One region of the Scandinavium lactucae genome, then DNA from elsewhere that is predicted to be linked to it. Evidence: predicted binding sites of a transcription regulator. Region 1 holds the regulator's gene; the other holds the start of a gene.
The links. Region 1 encodes Fur, which represses iron uptake genes when iron is present. Its sites were predicted from a motif close to ATAATAATGAGAACNACTATCAA; they were not measured.
Positions count from the first base shown of each region.

Region 1 (4,114 bases):
AGGATTGATAATTCGCGTCGCGAAAAATAGTCTACCGACATAGCGTTAGGACATTTCTGCCTCGCTACTTTTTTGCAGTACTTATTTTTTATCGCTGTTCACCTTTGTGAGCGCGTTTTTAAAAGTCAAAGAGGATATACACATGCGTACGTTCAGTGGCAAACGTAGTACGCTGGCGCTGGCTATTGCCGGGGTCACCGCAATGTCGGGCTGGATTGCAGTTCCGCAAGCCAGTGCAGCAGGATTCGTAGACGATTCAACCTTAACCGGCGGTGTTTATTACTGGCAGCGTGAACGTGACCGTAAAGACGTCACCGACGGCGACAAATACAAAACTAACCTTTCCCATTCCACCTGGAACGCCAACCTCGACTTCCAGTCTGGCTATGCCGCCGATTTTATCGGCCTTGATATTGCTGCTTTCACCGCTATCGAAATGGCGGAATCATCAGAAAGCGGACACCCAAACGAAATTGCGTTCTCATCCATTAATAAAGGCTACGACGAAGATTACTCTGGCGATAAGAGTGGTATCAGCCTTTATAAAGCCGCCGCGAAATTCAAACTGGGTCCGACCTGGGCGCGTGCAGGTTATATTCAGCCAACCGGGCAAACGCTTTTAGCGCCGCACTGGAGCTTTATGCCAGGTACCTATCAAGGGGCAGAAGCCGGGGCAAACTTTGATTACGGTGATGCTGGTGCGTTGAGCTTCTCCTATATGTGGACCAACGAATATAAGGCTCCATGGCACCTCGAAACAGACCATTTCTATCAGAACGATAAGAAAACCAAAGTTGAGTATCTGCACTCCATTGGTGCCAAGTATGATTTCAAAAATGACCTGGTGCTCGAAGCCGCATTTGGTCAGGCAGAAGGCTTTATGGATCAGTACTTCGCCAAAGCCAGCTACAAATTTGATGTTGCCGGCGCGCCACTCTCAACCAGCTACCAATTCTATGGGGCGCGTGACACCGTTGAGAGCAACACCATTAACGATATTTACGACGGCACCGCGTGGTTACAGGCACTGACCTTCGGCTATAAAGTGGCTGACGTAGTTGACCTGCGCCTGGAAGGGACGTGGGTAAAAGCAGAAGGCCAGCAGGGTTACTTCCTCCAGCGTATGACCCCGACCTATGCTTCTTCCAACGGTCGTCTGGATATCTGGTGGGATAACCGCTCAGACTTCAACGCCAACGGCGAAAAAGCGGTGTTCTTCGGTGCGATGTATGACCTGAAAAATTGGGATATGCCAGGCTGGGCCGTCGGCGCATCTTACGTGTATGCCTGGGATGCCAAACCGGCGGACTGGTATATCAACAGCGCAGGTCAGCGTGAAGACAACGCCTCGAACAAAATCAAAGAGTCTTCTTACAGCTTTGATGCGATGTACACCGTGCAGGAAGGCCGTGCGAAAGGCACGCTGTTCAAACTGCACTTCACTCAATACGACAACCACTCCGACATCCCAAGCTGGGGCGGCGGTTATGGCAACATCTTCCAGGATGAGCGTGACGTGAAGTTCATCGTTATTGCCCCGTTCACTATCTTCTGACACGCGTGCGGCAGGGTAAACCTGCCGCGCATTGATAAGGCCGTATCATGAAAAAATTGATTCTTATCGCCGTTATGGCTTCCGGGCTGGTGGCCTGTGCGCAGCCATCTCCTGCACCACAAGAAGACAGCAAGCTGAAAGATGCCTACAGCGCCTGTATCAATACCGCTGAAGGAAATCCGGATAAAATTGAAGCCTGCCAGAGCGTGCTCAACGTACTGAAAACTGACAAGACTCATCAGCAGTTTGCGACTCAGGAAAGTGTACGCGTTCTGGATTACCAGAATTGTATTCTGGCGACGCGTACCGGCAACGATCAGGCAGTCAAAGCCCGTTGTGATCAGGTGTGGAAAGAGATTCGCAGTAACAATACGCCTAAGCCGTAACCCTCGACGGTTGGCGCTATTGCCCCAACGTTATGCCAAAAATGCCAATAAAAAAGCCAACCGTCAGGTTGGCTTTTACTTTTCTGGATGTCCGATTATTTCTCGGCACCATCATGTGCGTGCTCATCTTCACGGCAGTCACCTTCTGCGCAATGGCCATAAAGATACAGACTGTGGTTGGTCAGACGAATGCCGTGTCTGGTGGCAATTTCGCGCTGACGCGCTTCGATAGAGTCATCACTGAATTCGATAACCTTGCCACAGTCGAGGCAGATCAGGTGATCGTGGTGATGCTGTTGGGTCAATTCGAAAACAGATTTACCGCCTTCGAAATTGTGGCGGGTGACAATCCCGGCATCGTCGAACTGGTTCAGAACGCGATACACCGTTGCCAGACCAATTTCTTCGCCCATGTCGATGAGGCGTTTATAAAGGTCTTCCGCACTGACATGGTGATTGTCAGGCTCCTGAAGCACTTCCAGAATTTTCAATCGAGGAAGCGTGACTTTCAGGCCTGCCTTCTTTAATGCGGTATTGTTGTCAGTCATGCGGAATCAGTCCTGTTGCTAGGCGATACACTTCCTTATTGGAAGTATTACTAAGAATGAATTCAGGATAATGCGTCTCATTATAGGACTGCGGTGCCTAAATGAAAACTGCAAACCCTGAGCAAAGTATGCTTTTCAGAAACGAGGCATCATCTGCAAAGCGAAACATCCGACCTCGTCAAAACAGAAGACATTGTACAGATATGTGCTCAAAAGTTAAAAATTTGTAGCGATTAATTTGATTGCTTATATCTATTAATTTTACGCAACCTATCGATCTGTTCATCAATCACACGGCGCAACGCGAGCGCTGCGCCGTTACATCATCAGGCGTTCTTGATCTCTTCCAGGTGCAGCTCTTCAGAGATTTGTTTTACCCACTTCTGAACGCGTTCAGCGGTCAGTTCAGGCTGGCGATCTTCATCAATGGCCAGACCAACAAAATGGTTGTCATCGGCCAGACCTTTAGAGGCTTCGAAATGGTAGCCTTCGGTTGGCCAGTGACCGACGATGGTCGCGCCGCGTGGTTCGATGATGTCGCGGATGGTGCCCAGCGCATCACAGAAATACTCTGCGTAGTCTTCCTGATCGCCACAGCCGAACAGGGCCACCAGTTTGCCGTTGAAGTCTACCTCTTCCAGCGTTGGGAAGAAGTCGTCCCAGTCACACTGTGCTTCACCGTAGTACCAGGTTGGGATACCCAGCAGCAGAATGTCGAAACCTTCGAGGTCTTCTTTACTGCTCTTGGCAATGTCATGCACCTCGGCAACGTCTTTGCCCAGCTGCTTCTGGATCATCTTCGCAATATTTTCGGTGTTACCGGTGTCGCTGCCGAAAAAAATACCTGTGATTGCCATGAGTAAAATAACCTCTTGAAACGTAATGAAATGATGGTGGAATGTTGCCCACAGATAAAGGCAATGATAGCAGGAGGAGAAGTGCGCGGGAACTGCAATTGCGCCGGACTGCACTCACTGCTAAATGAAAGTGAAAGATTTCGTGTTTTCAGTCACGTTCCTGGCCGTGTAACACAGCCAGCTGTTGCATCAGTATCTCTTCGATAAGCTCGCTGCGGCTCATGTTTCTGGCATCCGCCAGCTCATTGAGCGCGTCGACGGCATCGTTATTGAGCTTAAGCTCAACGCGTTTGAGACCGTTGCTTTTGTCGCGTTTCAGCTGATTACGCTTATTAATGCGTAACTGTTCGTCGCGTGAGAGCGGATTGGTTTTCGGCCTTCCCGGGCGACGCTCGTTTGCGAACAAATCTAATGTCGTTCGGTCCGTTTGTTCTTTTGCCATGATTCAGAGTGACTTCGGGGAAACAAGCCGCCAGACGACAGGCCCGGCGCAGATAGCGCGCAATCATACATGAGCGAAACCCACACGCCAACGCCGGGAGCCACAATGGCGCTTGCTTGCTCGGATTTTAATCATTCCGCCAGATAGCGACGGATAGCGCGGAGTACTGCTTCCGGTTTTTCAGCATGAACCCAGTGTCCGGCTCCGGCAATCACGTGCGCTCGCGCCTGTGGGAACTGCGATAACAGGGCGTCGCGGTACGCGTTGGTGACATAAGGCGAGTTGCCGCCAGCAATAAACAGGGCAGGGTGGTCCCATGCGGGAAT
Region 1 is NZ_JAWXRD010000035.1:49,109-53,222, reverse strand. Features, by position in the region: gene chiP (chitoporin ChiP) at 143-1,555, shown strand; gene SIK69_RS15430 (ChiQ/YbfN family lipoprotein) at 1,603-1,941, shown strand; gene fur (ferric iron uptake transcriptional regulator) at 2,037-2,489, opposite strand; gene fldA (flavodoxin FldA) at 2,816-3,346, opposite strand; gene ybfE (LexA regulated protein) at 3,495-3,788, opposite strand; gene ybfF (esterase) at 3,920-4,114, opposite strand, start outside.

Region 2 (4,114 bases), on a different contig from region 1:
GCTGACGTATTTATTGGCATCCCAGGTACCGCTCAGGCCGACAATGCTATACGGGCTGACTTCGTTCAGCTCGCTACCGGTCGCCGGTTGGCCTTTATAGTTGTACTTCTTCGGCTGCTGCTTGCCGTACCAGGTGAAGGTCGACTGCACGGAGAAGTCCTGATAAACCTGCCAGCTCAGCGTCGAGTTGAGGGTGTATTCCGGGATGATCGACAGGCGATCGCCGGTCTCTTTGTTCTTACTTTGCAACATGTAGGTGATGTTGTTGGTCCAGTTGATGGCCTCGGTCACTGGCACATTCAACGTTCCTTCCAGACCTTCAACCAGCGCTTTTGGCACGTTCTCCCACTGATACAGATCGGTGCCGCTGCCGTTGGTATACACCGGCGAATAGCCCGCTTCAATCTTGTTGCGGTAATCATTGCGGAACCAGGTCGCCCCTGCCAGCCAGCCGTCGCGTTTGAACTCGAGGCCCACTTCTTTGTTGATGCTGGTTTCGGCTTTCAGGTCTTCATTCCCTTGCAGGTAGCAGCCGCTGGTGCTGGCGTAGCAGCCCTGGCCTTTGCTGTAAAGAATGTAGTTCGGGTTGGTCTGATACAGGCTCGGTGCTTTATAGGCGCGGGCGATGCCCATTTTCAGGGTGAAATCATCCCACAGACCCTGCGACAGGTTCAGCGACGGGCTCCAGTTATCGCCGACGATACTGTGGTGATCGAAGCGCAGCGCCGGAGTCAGCATGGTGCTGTCGGTCACTTCAATGTTGTCTTCCGCGAACAGCGAGAAGATTTCTGCCTGCGAATACGGGCTGCGGTTGGTGCTGCTCACCCCCGGGATCGGGCCGCCCATAAAGGTCTGGGTATTCGAGCCCATATCCTTCATTTTCTGCTGGTTCCACTCGGTGCCGAGCGTCAGCGTCTGGTTGAAGACGAAATCGACCGGCAGGTTGATTTCGCTGTGCAGCAGCACGTCGGACAAGTCGATATCGACAAACTCATTGGAGTTGAAAATCCCTTCGGTGCCGCCCGCCAGGCCTTCGCCTTTACGCGAGTTACGGGTGTGCTCGTACTGCGCCCAGGTGCTGGAGGTGATGCCGTTATCCCAGCCGCCGTTCCAGGTCAGGGAGTAGTTCTGGCGATACAGACGGTTGGTCTCTTTGCCGTAGTTCTCTTTAACGAACGCATTGGTGTTGGTGTTCTGGGTATCCCCGGCGTACAGATTGTTCTGACGGCTGTAGCCCGCCTCCAGCTCCAGGGACTGCATCGGAGCGAAGTCCCAGCGTATCACGCCGTTAATGTCTTTGTTTTCCACGCCTTCCCGTCCGGCGGGCAGGGTGTTCTGATAAATGCCGGTACGCTCTGACTGATGTCCCTGGTTGATGTCCCAGGCGTCGGCCTGCGTTTTGTCGAGGTTACCGTACAGACGGAAGCTGAAATCACCGCCCATCGGGCCGGAGAGGCTGAAGTTGGTGCGCTTGGTTGAGCCTTCGTCTTTATGTTCCGGCAGGTTCATATAGGTATCCCAGGAACCGTGCCACGCGTCGCTGCCTTTTTTGGTGATGATGTTCACCACCCCGCCCGCCGCGCCATTACCGTAACGCGCCGCCGCCGGGCCGCGAATTACTTCAATACGCTCAATCATCTCTGGCGGCACCCAGCTGGTATCACCCCGGGTGTCACGCTCGCCGCGCCAGCCCAGACGCACCGAGTTCCGGCTGGTCACCGGTTTACCGTCAATCAGGATCAGGGTGTTTTCCGGGCCCATCCCACGAATATCAATCTGGCGGTTGTTGCCGCGCTGACCGCTGGTGGAGTTCCCGGTCAGGTTCACGCCGGGCATGGTCCGGATAATTTCGGAGACATCACGGGCCGGAGGGCGTTTACGAATTTCATCGGCGGTGATGGTAGACACGCCCGGTGCCTGCAAGTTTTGCTGGGCGGCGGTGACGACCATGGTTTCGCCCGTCTCTGCCGTCGTTGCCTTTTCGGTCTCTTCTGCGTGCAGAGGGAATGCCACCCCGTAAATACCCAGATTGACCAGTAGGGCCAGTGATTTGAGTTTGTTATTCATTGTGAGCCAACGTCCTGCTGTATTGATAAAAGCCTCGTCATACTTCGCGCCGCAGGGGCGTTGGCTTTCCCCGCTCACTCCAGACACTTACTTATGTAAGCTCCTGGGGAAACGCTGCGTCGCCGCCTTCCTGCAACTCGAATGATGTAGAGGCTGTAAATGTTCTTAATCGCGCGCCAATACGCTATTGCAAATGCAAATAGTTATCAATAATATTATCAATAATTTTTGGAGTGTAACGAAAAATTCCACATACAGCGCGGGGTTAACGTGGCGGAGACGGTAACGACAGGGAGTGCAGCCTGGTGGCAACGCATTGACGGCCCGCAGTGGCGACGGGAAGGGGCGTTGTGCCACGTCACCTTTTACTGGCGCGATCCGGCCGGAAGCGAGTCACACTCGACGACAAAACGGGTGTGGATGTACATCACCGGTGTGACCGATCACCACCAGAACGCGGTGCCGCAGACGCTGTCCCGTCTGCCCGGCACCGACGTCTGGCAGTGGCAAACCCGGCTGCCTGCCAGCTGGCGCGGCAGCTACTGTTTTATTCCCTGCGAGCATGACGATGATTTTTCCCCGGCGCTGTTTAACGGCCACGCCCCGGACAGGCAGCTGCTGCGCGAAGGCTGGCGAAAGCTGCTTCCGCAGGCGATAGCCGATCCGCTCAATCGCCATAGCTGGCGCGGCGGGCGCGGGCATGCGGTGTCGGCACTCTCGCTCCCGGATGCACCGATTCAGCCCGGCTGGGATCTGCCTGAGGTGGCGCACAACCCGCCACTCTGCATTGACTGGCGCAGTCAGCGACTGGGCAACGTCCGTCGGGTGTGGATTTACACCACCGGAGACAATGCCTCGCCCGATCGCCCGCTGGCGTTGCTGCTGGATGGGCAGTTCTGGGCCGAGAGTATGCCGGTCTGGTCGCCGCTGGCACACCTGACCCGCGAAGGCCAGCTTCCCCCGGCGGTGTACATCTTAATCGATGCCATCGACAGCGCTCATCGCAGCGCTGAATTGCCCTGCAATACCGATTTCTGGCAGGCGTTACAGACCGAATTGCTGCCGCAGATCCAACGCCTCGCCCCGCACAGCGAATGCCCGGGGCACACCCTTGTCGCAGGTCAGAGCTTTGGCGGGCTGGCGGCGATGTTTGCCGGGTTGAACTGGCCGCAGCGGTTTGGCTGTGTGCTGAGCCAGTCCGGCTCCTACTGGTGGCCGACGCGCGGCGATCGTCGCGGGGGCGTTATCCCGGAAAAACTTTCTCGCGGTGAATTTTCGCCGCACGGCCTGCGCATCTGGCTGGAAGCCGGGCGGCGTGAGCCGGTTATCTTCGAGGCCAATCAGGCACTTTTACAACAATTAGACAAGCACCAGCAGCCGGTTTTCTGGCGTCAGGTTGACGGCGGACACGATGCGCTGTGCTGGCGCGGCGGGCTGACAGCAGGGCTGATAGCGCTCTGGCAGCCGCTGCTCGACGCATAAAGCGCGCTTTACGACAGGAGTTTGGTATGCAAATCAGTAACCCTTTCGATGATGCGCAAGGGCAGTTTTATATTCTGCAAAATGCGCAGCAACAGTACAGCCTCTGGCCGCAGCAGTGTGCGCTGCCGGAAGGCTGGCAGGTGGTTTGCGAGCCGCAAAGTGCGGACGTCTGCAATGCCTGGCTGGCTGCCCGCTGGACGCTTCTGAATCCTGCTCATTTTGTCGGAGTGCCTCATGACTGAACGTTTACCGCTGGTCGCGGCGCAGCCGGGGATTTGGATGGCGGAACAGCTTTCCTCTCTGCCGAACGCCTGGAGCGTGGCCCACTATGTCGAACTTGACGGCGAGATTGATGCCGCTCTTTTACAGCAGGCGATCGTGCTTGGCCTGGGGCAGGCGGATACCCTGCGGATGCGCTTTGGCGAAGATAACGGCGTGCCGTGGCAGCGGCTGGACGATAGCCTGCCGCCGGGCGTGGCTACGGTGAACGATCTGCGGCAGGAATCTGACCCACACGCCGCCGCCATGAACCTTATAAAGGCTGATTTAGCGCAAAACACCCGCG
Region 2 is NZ_JAWXRD010000002.1:93,820-97,933, reverse strand. Features, by position in the region: gene SIK69_RS02520 (TonB-dependent siderophore receptor) at 1-2,067, opposite strand, end outside; gene fes (enterochelin esterase) at 2,338-3,549, shown strand; gene SIK69_RS02510 (MbtH family protein) at 3,576-3,791, shown strand; gene entF (enterobactin non-ribosomal peptide synthetase EntF) at 3,784-4,114, shown strand, end outside.
Region 2: the regulator Fur is predicted to act here: its motif matches at 2,261-2,283, upstream of fes (enterochelin esterase).